DNA from 4 places in the Microbulbifer sp. ABM4_008 genome. Region 4 is predicted to be linked to each of the others. Evidence: predicted binding sites of a transcription regulator. Region 4 holds the regulator's gene; each other region holds the start of a gene.
What was found. The regulator LexA, encoded in region 4, represses DNA repair genes until DNA is damaged. The targets are predictions, from matches to a motif close to ACTGTNTNTANANACAGT.

Region 1: a site for LexA is predicted at 1,742-1,759, ahead of uvrD (DNA helicase II). Genes of this name have one in related genera too.
Region 2: a site for LexA is predicted at 1,475-1,492, ahead of ACYX4J_RS08655 (LexA family protein). Genes of this name have one in related genera too.
Region 3: a site for LexA is predicted at 1,864-1,881, ahead of ACYX4J_RS07390 (LexA family protein). Genes of this name have one in related genera too.

The regions. Positions count from the first base shown of each region.
Region 1 covers NZ_CM149970.1:5,022,074-5,025,196, forward strand. The annotation lists gene ACYX4J_RS21825 (multidrug effflux MFS transporter) at 1-676, opposite strand, end outside; gene hexR (transcriptional regulator HexR) at 794-1,648, opposite strand; gene uvrD (DNA helicase II) at 1,793-3,123, shown strand, end outside.
Region 2 covers NZ_CM149970.1:1,981,677-1,984,799, reverse strand. The annotation lists gene ACYX4J_RS08660 (Y-family DNA polymerase) at 1-1,070, opposite strand, end outside; gene ACYX4J_RS08655 (LexA family protein) at 1,070-1,459, opposite strand; gene ACYX4J_RS08650 (hypothetical protein) at 1,560-1,757, opposite strand; gene ltrA (group II intron reverse transcriptase/maturase) at 2,304-3,123, opposite strand, start outside.
Region 3 covers NZ_CM149970.1:1,693,003-1,696,125, reverse strand. The annotation lists gene ACYX4J_RS07400 (hypothetical protein) at 1-417, opposite strand, end outside; gene ACYX4J_RS07395 (hypothetical protein) at 604-1,065, opposite strand; gene ACYX4J_RS07390 (LexA family protein) at 1,450-1,851, opposite strand; gene ACYX4J_RS07385 (hypothetical protein) at 2,013-3,074, shown strand.
Region 4 covers NZ_CM149970.1:1,800,153-1,803,275, forward strand. The annotation lists gene topA (type I DNA topoisomerase) at 1-476, shown strand, start outside; gene ACYX4J_RS07895 (DUF6586 family protein) at 480-971, shown strand; gene ACYX4J_RS07900 (hypothetical protein) at 1,326-1,583, shown strand; gene lexA (transcriptional repressor LexA) at 1,647-2,252, opposite strand; gene ACYX4J_RS07910 (LOG family protein) at 2,413-3,051, shown strand.

The DNA.
Region 1 (3,123 bases), 2.0 Mb from region 4:
ACCCAATAGCGCGGGGATTGCGCAAAACCTGGCCGTAGCTGCCCACGAGAGACTTCAGCGGCATCATCTGGCGGCGTGCGCGGGTAAAGCGGGAGACAGTCTCCGGTAGCAGCAGCTGTACTAGTACGAGCATTGCAAGAGCGTACAGTAACAAAAAGACGAAAATACTCTGCCAGCCGCCTACGGCTAGCAGTGCGGAGCCGATCACCGGGGCGATCAGCGGTGCAATCAGCATGATGGTGCTAATCAGGGAAATAATTTTTGCCGCCTCACGGCCACTGTGTAGGTCGCGCACAATTGCAGCACAGATTACTGTGGCAAAGCCGCCGCCAACTGCCTGGCAGAAGCGCAGGATAATCAGTTGGTCTACATGGTCGGTAAACAGGACTAACAGGGAGCTGGCTATATAGATACTGAGGCCGATAGTTCCTACAAGGCGCCGTCCCCAGCGATCTGATAATGGTCCGCCAAACAGCTGCCCGAGGGCAAAGCCCAGCAGAAAACTGGACACTGAGTACTGCATCCGCTCGACTTCTGTATCCAGGGCCGCCGCCATCGCCGGAATGGCCGGCAGGTAGCTGTCGATGGAAAAAGGTGTCAGGGAAACGAGTGCGGCCAGCCACACCACTAGCCAGCGCGGGGCTTTCTCGTCCGGGTTAGAAGCGATGGATGTCATTATGTTGCTCAGGTACAGCCTGGAAGGATCTTCCCGGCAAAGCCCAATTGGCGGGAAATGGCTTTGGTAGAAACGGGCGGGCACATTGTCCCTTGCCCGCTTTGGATATCAGGGAGTTTAGTGCTTGTCTTCCCGCAATGTGTACAGTCCCTGTTTCAGTTTCAACAGGTGCTCCTGTAGCTGAGGACCTTTGCGCTGGGCTACGCCGATAGCGAGGACATCGATTACCACCAGGTGGGCGATGCGCGAGGACAGCGGCGTATAGATCTCAATATCCTCTTCCACATCCACTTCCAGTGGGATGCTGGCTTGTTGTGCCACCGGCGAGCCGCTGGGTGCCAAACCAACCACCAGAGCGCCCTGCTCTTTTGCCATGCTCATGGAGCGAAGTAACGCCTTGGTGCGACCGCTCTGGGAGATAGCTACTACTACATCCCCCGCTTGCATGGACATGGCCGACATATTCTGGATGTGGTGGTCTGAGTGAGCAGCGGTGGCCAACTGTAGGCGGAAGAACTTGTGCTGGGCATCGGCGGCGACGGCACCGGAGGCACCAAAACCGAAGAATTCCACCCGCTTGGAAGCGGCCATCGCAGTGACAGCGGCCTCGAGGGCACGGTCGTCAATTCTATCGCGGACTTTCAGCAGGGTATCCACCGTGGAGTCGAAAACCTTGCGCTTGTACTCGGCAATGGTATCCGTTTCCGTAACCGCAATCTGGCCGAAGCTGGGGCTGGATGCCAGCTGCTGCGCCAGGTTCAGCTTGAACTCCTGGAATCCGGAGCAGCCCACGGCGCGGCAAAAGCGTACCACGGTCGGTTCACTAACCTGGGCTTCAGTGGCCAGGTCGACGATGCGCATATGAATGATTTCATCGGGGTTGGCGAGAATATACTCCGCCACCTTGCGCTCTGATTTGCGCATGGATGACAGTTGTTCACTGATTCGTTGCGTTACTTCCGCCGGTTTCACAGGACTTCCTTCTCTATGCCAGATGGCGCAGTTTAGCCGCTGTGCCCTCCGCTGGCGAGCGACATCACATTACATTGTCAGGCGGGACAAAATCCTGTTTATTTACACAGGTCTTGTGCATCAGCTCTGGTACAATCTTCGCCCATGGACGTATCTCAGATTTTAGACCCCCTCAACGAGGCCCAGCGCGAAGCAGTAGCTGCCGCGCCCGGCAATCAATTGGTTCTGGCCGGTGCCGGCTCGGGCAAGACCCGGGTGCTGGTACACCGCATCGCCTGGCTGATGCAGGTGGAGGGCGCCTCGCCCTACTCCATTATGGCGGTAACCTTTACCAACAAGGCGGCCCGCGAGATGCGCGCCCGTATCGAAGAGCTGCTGGGGGTGAACACTTTTGGCATGTGGGTGGGCACCTTCCACGGCCTGGCTCACCGCCTGCTCAAGGCTCACTGGCAAGAAGCCAAGTTGCCGCAGAACTTCCAGATCCTGGATTCCGACGACCAGCTTCGCCTAATCAAGCGGGTACAGGCAGATCTGGGTCTGGATGATAAAAAGTGGTCACCGCGTGAAACCCAGTGGTGGATTGGCGCGCAGAAAGATGAAGGCCTGCGCCCGCAATATATCAATGCCGGCGCCGATCCCTGGTTGCAGACCATGGTGCGAATCGACTTCGCCTATGAAGAGGCCTGTCAGCGCGGTGGATTGGTTGATTTCGGCGAGCTGCTGTTGCGCGCCCACGAGCTCTGGCTGAATAACGATGCTATTCTGGCCCACTACCGCCGGCGCTTCCCCCATATCCTGGTGGATGAGTTCCAGGACACCAACACGATTCAATATGCCTGGTTGCGCTTACTTGCCGGTGAGCAGTGCCATATCACCGCCGTGGGTGACGATGACCAGTCTATCTACGGTTGGCGGGGTGCTAAGATCGAGAATATCCAGCACTTTTCCACAGACTTACGAGAAGTGCAGACGGTGCGACTGGAGCAGAACTACAGATCCACCTCCACCATTCTGAACGCGGCTAATGCGGTGATCGCTAATAACAGTGGTCGCTTGGGTAAGGAGTTGTGGACCAAGGGTGAAGAGGGTGAGCCCATCGCCGTCTACGCGGCCTACAACGAACAGGATGAATCGCGCTTTATTGTCGAACGTATCAATGACTGGGTGCGCGACGGCAATCGCCGCGACAGCATCGCCATCCTCTACCGCTCCAATGCCCAATCCCGGGTACTTGAAGAGGGGCTTTTGCGCGAGCTGGTTCCCTACCGTATCTATGGCGGCCAGCGCTTCTACGAGCGCCTGGAAATCAAGAACGCCCTGTCTTATTTACGCCTGATTACCAACCGCGATGATGACACCGCGTTTGAACGGGTAGTGAATACGCCCACCCGTGGCATCGGTGCGCGCACTGTAGAGATGGTGCGTTCTTATGCCCGGGAGCAGGGTTGCTCCCTGTGGCAGGCGGCCAAGCTGAT
Region 2 (3,123 bases), 180 kb from region 4:
GTGAACATATCGCCCTGGCCCAGCGAGCGGGGGATAAGCTCTACCAGCCCCACCCCCGCTTTCAGGAATCTATGCCCCTGCAGGAACAGTTCTGTAATCGCACGCTTTACCAGCTGCACTATCAACCGTGTGTCATCCGTAGGGTATGGAGTTTGCACTACGGTGCTGCGGCTGTAGTAATGCGGTTCATGGGGTGAGGTATGCAGGAAGACATGGATAGACTTTACCAGGGAATCCTGGGCCCGCAACTTCTCTGCTGCCCTACTCGCATACAAGGTGACCGCCTGCAGTATCGGCTGCAGATCGGTGAGCTTTTCGCCGAATGAGCGCGTGCAATAGATCTGTTTCTTGGCTGGTGGCTGCTCTTCCAGGCTTAAGCAACTAATGCCATTTAGCTCTTCTATCGTGCGCTCAATATTTACGTTCGTATGGCTGCGTAGAATTTTCGGGTTGGCTTGTGCTAGGTCATAGGCTGTCTTGATACCCAGGTGCCCAAGTCGCTTTGATAGGCGCCTGCCTACACCCCACACATCACCTACTTCAGTGCGCCGCTGCAGCCATTGCCACTTTGCGGGGGAGTCCAAGACGCAGACGCCCTGACACTTGGGGATCTTCTTGGCGACTCTATTTGCCAGCTTGGCCAGGGTTTTACTGGGAGCAATGCCAACGCCCACCGGCATGCGAACATCCCGCCAAAGGGTTTGCCTTATTTGCTGGCCGTAATCCAGCAGACACTCTTGCAACCCATGCAGATCCAGAAACATCTCATCGATGCTATAGACTTCAACCTCTGGACTGTACTGCTTCAGCGTTATCATTACCCGGTGGGAAATATCGCCGTACAGGGCGTAGTTACTCGAGAAGATCTTTACCCCGTGCTTTCGCAACAGATGCTCGATCTTGAAGAACGGCTGCAAATCGGGAATACCTAACACTTTGGCTTCTTTCGAGCGAGCCACCACGCAACCATCATTATTGGAAAGGACTACCACCGGAAGCCCGCGCAGGTCGGGGCGGAATATCTGTTCGCAGCTGGCATAGCAGCTGTTGCAATCAACCAGTGCCAACATCAGCAGGACCGGTGGTACCGCACGGAAGCCTTGACCACTCCCTCAACAATCAATTCCTGCCCCTCCCAAATGGGAATCGGTGCGTATTTATCATTGGCTGATAGCAGGCGGCCCTGTTGGCGGTCGAGCACCTTGCACGTTAACTGCCCATCGAGGGCAACCACCACCACATCACCGTGTATTGGCGTTAATGATCGGTCGACTACCAGCAGATCCCGGTCAAAGATGCCGAGGTTCTGCATAGAGTCGCCGTTGGCGCGGGCGAGGAATGTCGCCGCCGGGCTGGTTATCAGGTGTTGATCCAGGCTCAGCGCTGCTTCTTTGTGGTCATCCGCTGGCGAAGGAAAGCCGCAGCTAACGCCACTGCCGTATAGAGGGGAAAGTTTCATGTGCTCTAGCAATATACTGTATTTTTATACAGTGTAGTGGCGAGCACCCAATAAAGACAAGTAGCCAGTGTGACTCCAGGGCCTCACAGGTATTTTGTACTCAAGCCATCTCGGCGCCGCCACCTCCTTTTGACTCAGCCGAATAAATCACCCCCTGGATAGTGGTGCTCACTTCCTCACCTATCAGCTTTAACACGGCATCCATTCCCGCTAAATCAGGGCAGCCTGTTACCCGCTCCAGGGCCACACACAGGCCTGCGACCCGCTGCAATTGCTCCACTTGCGCTTTTATAGGCATGCGCAACTCCTTGTAACTGCTAGCCCTATCTCAATCTTGTGTCACCTAACACCGGCCATCTTTATTGCCTTATGACGACAAGCCGCCAAACGCACCTCGATATTTGAGGCCGGATCACTAGGCGATCTCCTGAGCAACGTACGGAAACGGGAGAGGATGATGATTGCACAGCCGGCAAGACAGCTGGGGCTTGCGTCATCTCAAATTTCGAAAATGGAAACGGGCGTACAAAGAGTTCCGGCGGACCTGCTGCCGGTATGGTGTGAGGCGGTTGGGATTACTTTAACGGAGGTGTATGGGGTGGAGAACCTGCACCACTTTGCACAGATTCCTTTCCCCCTTTTATTGATCGACTCTATTCGCAACTACCGGAGAATTTTCGCAAGCATATTCATTCGGTCATTGAGAGTAGCTAGCAACTCTGGAAGAGGTTGGGAGTAGTGGTAGGACAGCCGGTTACCCTAACTGCCCCCACGCAGATCCGGACGTGCGGAACTACCGCATCCGGCTCTTCAGTAATATATTCGCTCGTGTAAAGCACGAACCCTAATACCAGTCCACAAGTATACTGCGTTTGTATACTCGCGGTGGCTTTAGCCCAAAATATCCCAGCATTTCCTTTAGACTATTCCAGTTATAACTCTTGCGCTGACTCCGTCGATTGAGCCATTTGTGTATGCTGTGTAGAACATAGCTGTACAAACGGGACAAGCTTCGACTGTTGTCTGGCAGACCGAAGTAGTTCTGGAAGCCTTGTAGCTTGCGCTTCAGTGTGGGCAGCCATTCTCTCAGACGCTCACTGCGCTTGGCTTTGATCCAGTGGTAGAGCGCTTCCATTGTGCCCTTCTGTTTCTTTGCGGCAGTCCGGCGCCTGAGCCTGGGACGTTTGTTGACGTCCAAGCTCCAGTAGAACTCAAAACCCAGAAACTGGAACTGCCGTTTTCGGCCCGGATGGAAGCGGCTAAAGCGCTTCAGGTGCGTTTTCTCGGGGGCTAACTGCAGGCCAAACTTGTTCAGCCGTTGCGGTAGTACCCGGTAAAAGCGCTCTGCATCCGTTTTCAATTGGAAAGCCGCTACATAATCATCGGCGTACCGGATTAGCATGGCTCTGCCACGCATACGCGGCTTAACCTTCTTCTCGAACCACAAATCCAGGACGTAGTGCAGATAGATGTTCGCCAGTACCGGACTGATCACGCCACCTTGCGGGGTGCCTGCTGCCGCTTTACTGAACTTACCATCTGGAGTTTGCACGCGCACCTTAAGCCACTGTTTAATCAGTGTCAGCAGGGCTTTGTCGTCGATACGAAGGGCTAGCATGCGCAGTAACCAGTCGTGATCCAGCTGATCAAAGAAGCCTTTAATA
Region 3 (3,123 bases), 110 kb from region 4:
AATAGAATTCGCTCGCCTAGCTTCATCTAATGCCCGCCTAGTCAAATCTACTTGTTCCCGCACTTCTCTGCGACGAATAAAACTCTCGAAAATCTCAATCTGCATATCAACCTTCGGAAGTAGACCTTGAATAGACTCCTTTTTTTGCTCAGCCTTTCCCATCAGCTTGCGGCGGAGTTCCAATTCTAATTGGCCCCCTAGAGGCATAGAGGCCAACTTTTCAAAACATGCACCTGCGCCATCATGGAAATTTTGAAGCTTGACCCTCCATTTTTTTAACTCTAGGCTTGACCGCTCCTGATCCGGCTCTCCATTCTCTGCGCGCCACCCTGCCAACCGGTCAAACTCATCTTCCAGCTCTGGCAAATCATCTATTTCATCTAAAACCCGCTCTATCCCCCCCAATATTTCATTCATTTACTTCTCCTCCTTAAGAATCACAGCAAGTAACAAGCAAAACCTCAACATAGATTGAGACCCAAATTACCACACGGGAATCAGAAATGAAAAAACCCGCACTAGGCGAGGTTTTAAGTTCTTTATAAACAAGGAAGAATCTGGGGTGGGCGAGCGGGGGTCGAACCTAAAGATCCACCACCTACGCTACCACTGATAAGCAAACTTTACACTTGCACCGGTAGTATGCTCATCAAAATACGGCTCATCACCTGACCTGGTTCCCGCATGAACAGCGGCACCGAGAACAAATGAGGATTCAGAAAATCCTGAAAAGTAATAATTGTAAAGCAAAGCAATCCCGTTATAGCGCGCTGCTTCATCTCTACGATAGTTAACCTCTACAAGCCCCAGGAAAGCTCCTAAAGAATGGCTATCGGAAGCTACAAGTCGCTCCCAACCCAATCCGTAACCCGCAACTGAACCAGCCTCATCGGAATAGCCCTTCCAACCCAAAGAGCCGAAGTACTTATCTTTACCGCGGTTAATCGAATACTTTGCTCCTATCCCAGCATGATCCAGACCCTTGCCTAATGAAAAGTTTGAGTCCCCAGCCGCAGAGGCGAAAGCAGAACAAGTTAGGAAAAATACGGACAGCAGATACTTCATTACAGCTCCAAGCTACTTCTTAGTGATTTTAAAAAGGGGGGGGGGATTTTTACCGCCAGATAGACATGGCTCACGATCTACCAAAATCAAACCTCAACATAGATTGAGGCAGAAATTCGTACACCGAATTCGTACACTGAGGCCTAAAACTAAAAAACCCCGCACTCGGCGGGGTTTTAAGTCCTTGATAAACAAGGAAGAATCTGGGGTGGCCGACGGGGATCGAACCCGCGACCTCAGGAGCCACAATGTTTGGCCCGCCCTTTCAAAATCAACCACCTACATCATTTTCAGGGGTAATCACTGTATAAAAAACCAGTACATTACCCCGCGCTGCGGGTATTAGACATCGATAGTTACCCCTTATGCAAGCTGGACATGCAATCAGTGCTTTTTGTCACCCATACGATGGTACCGAATAGACGCCTTAACCACACCCTCAACTAGCAACTCCTGCCCTTCCCAGACCGGTATTGGCCTGTATTTGCCATTAGCTGACAATAGTCGGCCTCGTTTCAAGTCCAAGATTTTGCAAGCCAGCTGACCATCCAGAGCGACCACTACCACATCACCATTCATAGGTGTCAGGGAGCGATCGACAATGAGCACATCACGGTCAAAGATGCCCAAGCCCTGCATAGAGTCTCCGTTGGCCCTGGCCATGAATGTAGCCGGAGGATTGGTTATTAAGTGTTCATCTAGGCTTAACGGCTGTTCTTTTGGGTCATCTGCTGGGGAGGGAAAGCCACAGCTGACGCCGCTGCCGTATAGAGAGGTAAGTTTCATAATATACCGCATGCCGTATACATATACAGTATGCGAAAACAAGAAGCTGTATGGCAAAATTTACCGCTACATACCGATTAATATTAGCCACCAGTAGACACTAGAAAAGTTATCAATCACTATCAAGCTGTCGTGAAATATAAAAAGGGAGTAAGGTTATTGTGAGTGAGGGTAGGAATGAAGATTTTTCCAAAGAGGGCGTAGTCGAAACTACGGTTGAGGATCCAGCCAAGAGAAACGACGCGGATAGATACCCACTTCCTGGCCTAGGGTGGATACTAACCACACTTGGAGCACTCATTCTTATATCCCCCTTGTTGAATTACTTTTTTACTTTGATATTAACTATAGCTGCCTTATTAATCTCTTTTTTCCATAAGCAACATCGAAAATATCTACGAAACTGGTGGTCACCTGAAGGCCTTATTGAAAAGAGGACATTATGGCAATCAGGAAAATTTAAAGCTGCTCTAATCGTCCCGCTGGCAGTGTCATTTGTTTTCTGTTTAATAATTGGCCTAAACCTCGATAGAGAGTTTGACTATTCTTACGATGGTTTTAACAGGCTATTCGACATCTTTAGATTCCCTTTAGCTCTTGCCGCAATAGCTTTGCCACTTACCGCCCTTGTAGCCTCGAATCATAGGTCTGCCCAATTCGCAAAGGCTCTTAGCGAAACCGAGGAAAGAAATACGGCTTCCAACTTCTATGACCATAAGAAAGATTTCTTAGAGATGCTTGACCAGTTAGAGGTCGATTGGAATATTAAATTCTATAACCGCCGAAAACTATACCAAAGAATATTCCCTCACAATAATGCAAAAAATGTAGACTTTAAATCTTTAAAAGACAACAGAGGAATGCTCTACCTAGATACAACCATTAGACAATTTAACCATATTAGCAATGACATCACTCCAGTAAATAACGCAGACACCAACCTGGCAGCCCAGTATTTCATGAAGACATTTAGATTGTCTGAGAGTCTACACATCAGGTTTAATGAGGGAATCATACCTCCAAATTGTCAAACCGAGCATTTAATAGCTTACGATGACACCCATCCTATTTTTGCGCTAATTACAATATTGAAGGTGATTGAAGCTTTTTGTAGTTATAGTTTTTTGCCAGAAATCGATAACAGGATCATATGGAAATCTAGCTCTGCCCAATTTAATATCTGCGCACGTAAATATATTGCTTCAAAAAAATCGTCACCCTAAATATCCTAACTTCAAAGGAGCTAGATAGAACAAACATTCTCTTTGGCAC
Region 4 (3,123 bases):
ACTTCGGCTGTACCAATGAAGACTGTAAAAACACCCGCAAGCTGCTGAAAAATGGGCAGCCGGCGCCACCGAAAATGGATCCGGTTCCCATGCCGGAATTGGCCTGTATCAAAGTGGAGGATCACTATATCCTACGCGATGGTGCCTCGGGTCTATTCCTGGCTGCCAGCCAGTTCCCGAAAAACCGTGAGACCCGTGCGCCCCTGGTTAAAGAGCTGCTGCCTCACCAGAGTGAGATCGATCCAAAATACAGCTTCCTATTCTCTGCACCGACTCAAGATGACAGTGGGCGGGATACCGTAGTTCGATTTAGCCGCAAAACCCAGGAGCAATATGTTCAATCTGAGGAAGAGGGCAAGGCGACCGGTTGGCGTGCTTTTTATCGCGATGGTGGTTGGAAAGTAGAGGCCTCCACCAAGAGCACTGCTGCCAAGCGCAAGAAACCGGCAGCTAAAAAGACAGCGGCAAAGAAGTAGGTAATGAGTAACTCTTACACGATTCATGTCACTTCGGCTCTACGCAAGAGCCAGCTGTTGCTGCAACAGCCGTGGGACTTGCCTCTCCAGCGCGATGCGCTGGAAGAGGCAGCGTTGATGCAGTTGTGCAAGGCCTATCGGGCTTTTCTTGCAGAGCAGGCCGCCCAGCTTCAGCTGGGATTTGAACCGGAGTCTCCGCAGTTGATCATTGATGCGCTGGGCGTTCAGGGTAGGGCTAGTGCGGAGGCCAATGAGCTGTCCGGCCTGGTCGGCGATCCGCAGAGTTGGTTATCCCATATGCTTTACGCCTGGGAAGAGCAGCAGAAAATATCTGTGGGTGCTGATGAAAAACAGCAACAGGTTAATTTAATCCCGCTACACAACGAAGTTGCCAAGCCCGAGTTTGCACCTTTGTCCAAAGAGTTATTGCTTCAGTGGCATCGTTCTCTGAGTGAGTTGGTGGTGAGGCAGCGCGCTCACTTGGATGAGTGTTAACTAATACGCTTACTCGACCTCGGTGAACTTCTGAATAGATTCGTAATATTCCTGCGAATTTTGAAGGTTGTTGATATTAGGCGCACCTCTGCGGGAAAGTCCGCTGTCCTTTGAGTGAGTCACAATAGAGTAGTTGTGGCCCACTCGACATAACCCGCAACAGGTGCAACGTGCAAAGCAATTCACTTTTCTCTTGTGATCTCTTGAGTGGTTTAGGTAATTCTTTGATATAGCGTACTGGTAATAGACTGCCTCGAAAGTCAGGAGCCAGAAGCCCTCAAATTGGATGAATGAAACTTATCGCAAGCCTGTGGTACACTGGGCGCAAACTGTTGTGCCGTGAAGGAAAAGCGAATGTCCTCCGAAACTTTTGAAATAATCGAGCTGGCTAATGGCGATGTAGCTTTGCGTCGTGCTGGCCATAAAGAGGACCCTTTGGTAAGCATTTCTTTTTCTGCAGAAAGCCTTCAGTTTCTGCGCAAGAACAAGGTTGCTGTGGCAAGGGCTATGTTGGAAGCGGGCATTGAAGCCGTACAAAATCTAGACGATCTTGAGGCTGGTTACTTCGAGGAAGAAGATGATTTAATGCCGGTAAATCATACTATTCACTAACATCAGCGTTAGTTCGAGTCTTATCAACAGCGGCCAATGGCCGCTGTTGTCGTTTTTAGGGGCTTAAGGCGTTTGGCGAATAACCCCTACGGCTAATCCCTCAATCACAAAGTTCTTATCTCTCATATCGACTTGAATTAACTCAAAGTCATCATTTTCAGGTAGCAACTGAACGGTTGCCTGATTTCCCTTGCGGCGAAAGCGCTTCACAGTGACTTCATCATCGATACGGGCAACCACGATTTGGCCATTGCGCACCTGCTCGGTCTTTTGCACTGCCAGCAAGTCTCCATCGAGAATGCCCGCATCTCGCATACTCATACCGTGTACCCTCAACAAATAATCTGCGGGGGGATGGAAGAAGCTCGCGGGCAAGTCGCAATAATCTTCAATATGTTCGCTGGCGAGTATGGGATTCCCCGCAGCTACTCTACCCACAATCGGCAAGCCGGATTGGTGATCCGGAATTCGAATGCCTCGGGAAGCGCCGGCAACCATCTCAATGGCGCCTTTTCTGGCGAGCGCTTTCAGGTGTTCCTCGGCGGCATTGGGTGAGCGGAAGCCGAGCTCCTGGGCAATTTCTGCCCGCGTTGGCGGGTAGCCTGTTTCATCCAGGTAGGACTTGATCAGGTCGAGAACCTGGGACTGACGAGCGGTGAGATTGGTCATAGATTTACCTAGTTTTCTGTATTTATATACAGTTGCTGGAATTATATACAGATTTATTGTTCGCGCAATCCTCAGGTTTTAGTCTTTGTGAGCTGCTACATTGATGGAGAAAGCAAGGAGAGAAGAAAGCGTTGAAGGAACTGACAAAGAGGGAAAAATAATGTTGGATGCAAAAATGCCGGAAGCCTGGAGAGTGCTTCGTATTCAGTCTGAATTGGTAGATGGGATAGAGCGGCTGATAGCCTTAGGTGGTGCAGTGACAGTGTTTGGAGGGGCGAGATTTACAGAGGATAGTCCTGAATATCAGCAGGGGGTAAAGTTGGGAGAGTTGCTCGCGGCTGAAGGGATCCCCGTGATTACCGGTGGTGGGCCGGGGCTGATGGAGGCTTGTAACCGAGGGGCTTTCGGGCAGCCCGGCGCATCAATTGGGCTAAACATAGAACTGCCTTTTGAACAGGCGGCAAATCCATATCAGGACATCAGTTTGAACTTCCGATATTTTTTTGTACGGAAATTTATGTTTGTAAAACACGCACTTGGATTCGTTGGACTTCCCGGTGGCTACGGCACGTTGGATGAGTTGTTTGAAGCTCTTACCTTGGTGCAAACGCAGAAAGTGCGGCGTTTCCCAATTGTGTTGGTAGGTAAGCGTTACTGGAGTGGGTTGTACGATTGGTTGGTAGATACAGTGTTAGAGCGCGATTGTATCGATGCCAGTGATCTCGACCTTTTTCATATCGTTGATAGTGTGGAGGAGGCTGCGGCCCTGATTATGAAATATATGCAGGTGAAAGAATAATTATTCGGGTGATCTTAAAATACCGAAAAAATTTTCAAAGTTATTTTTGTTAAAGCTGCCCCCGGACTAAAA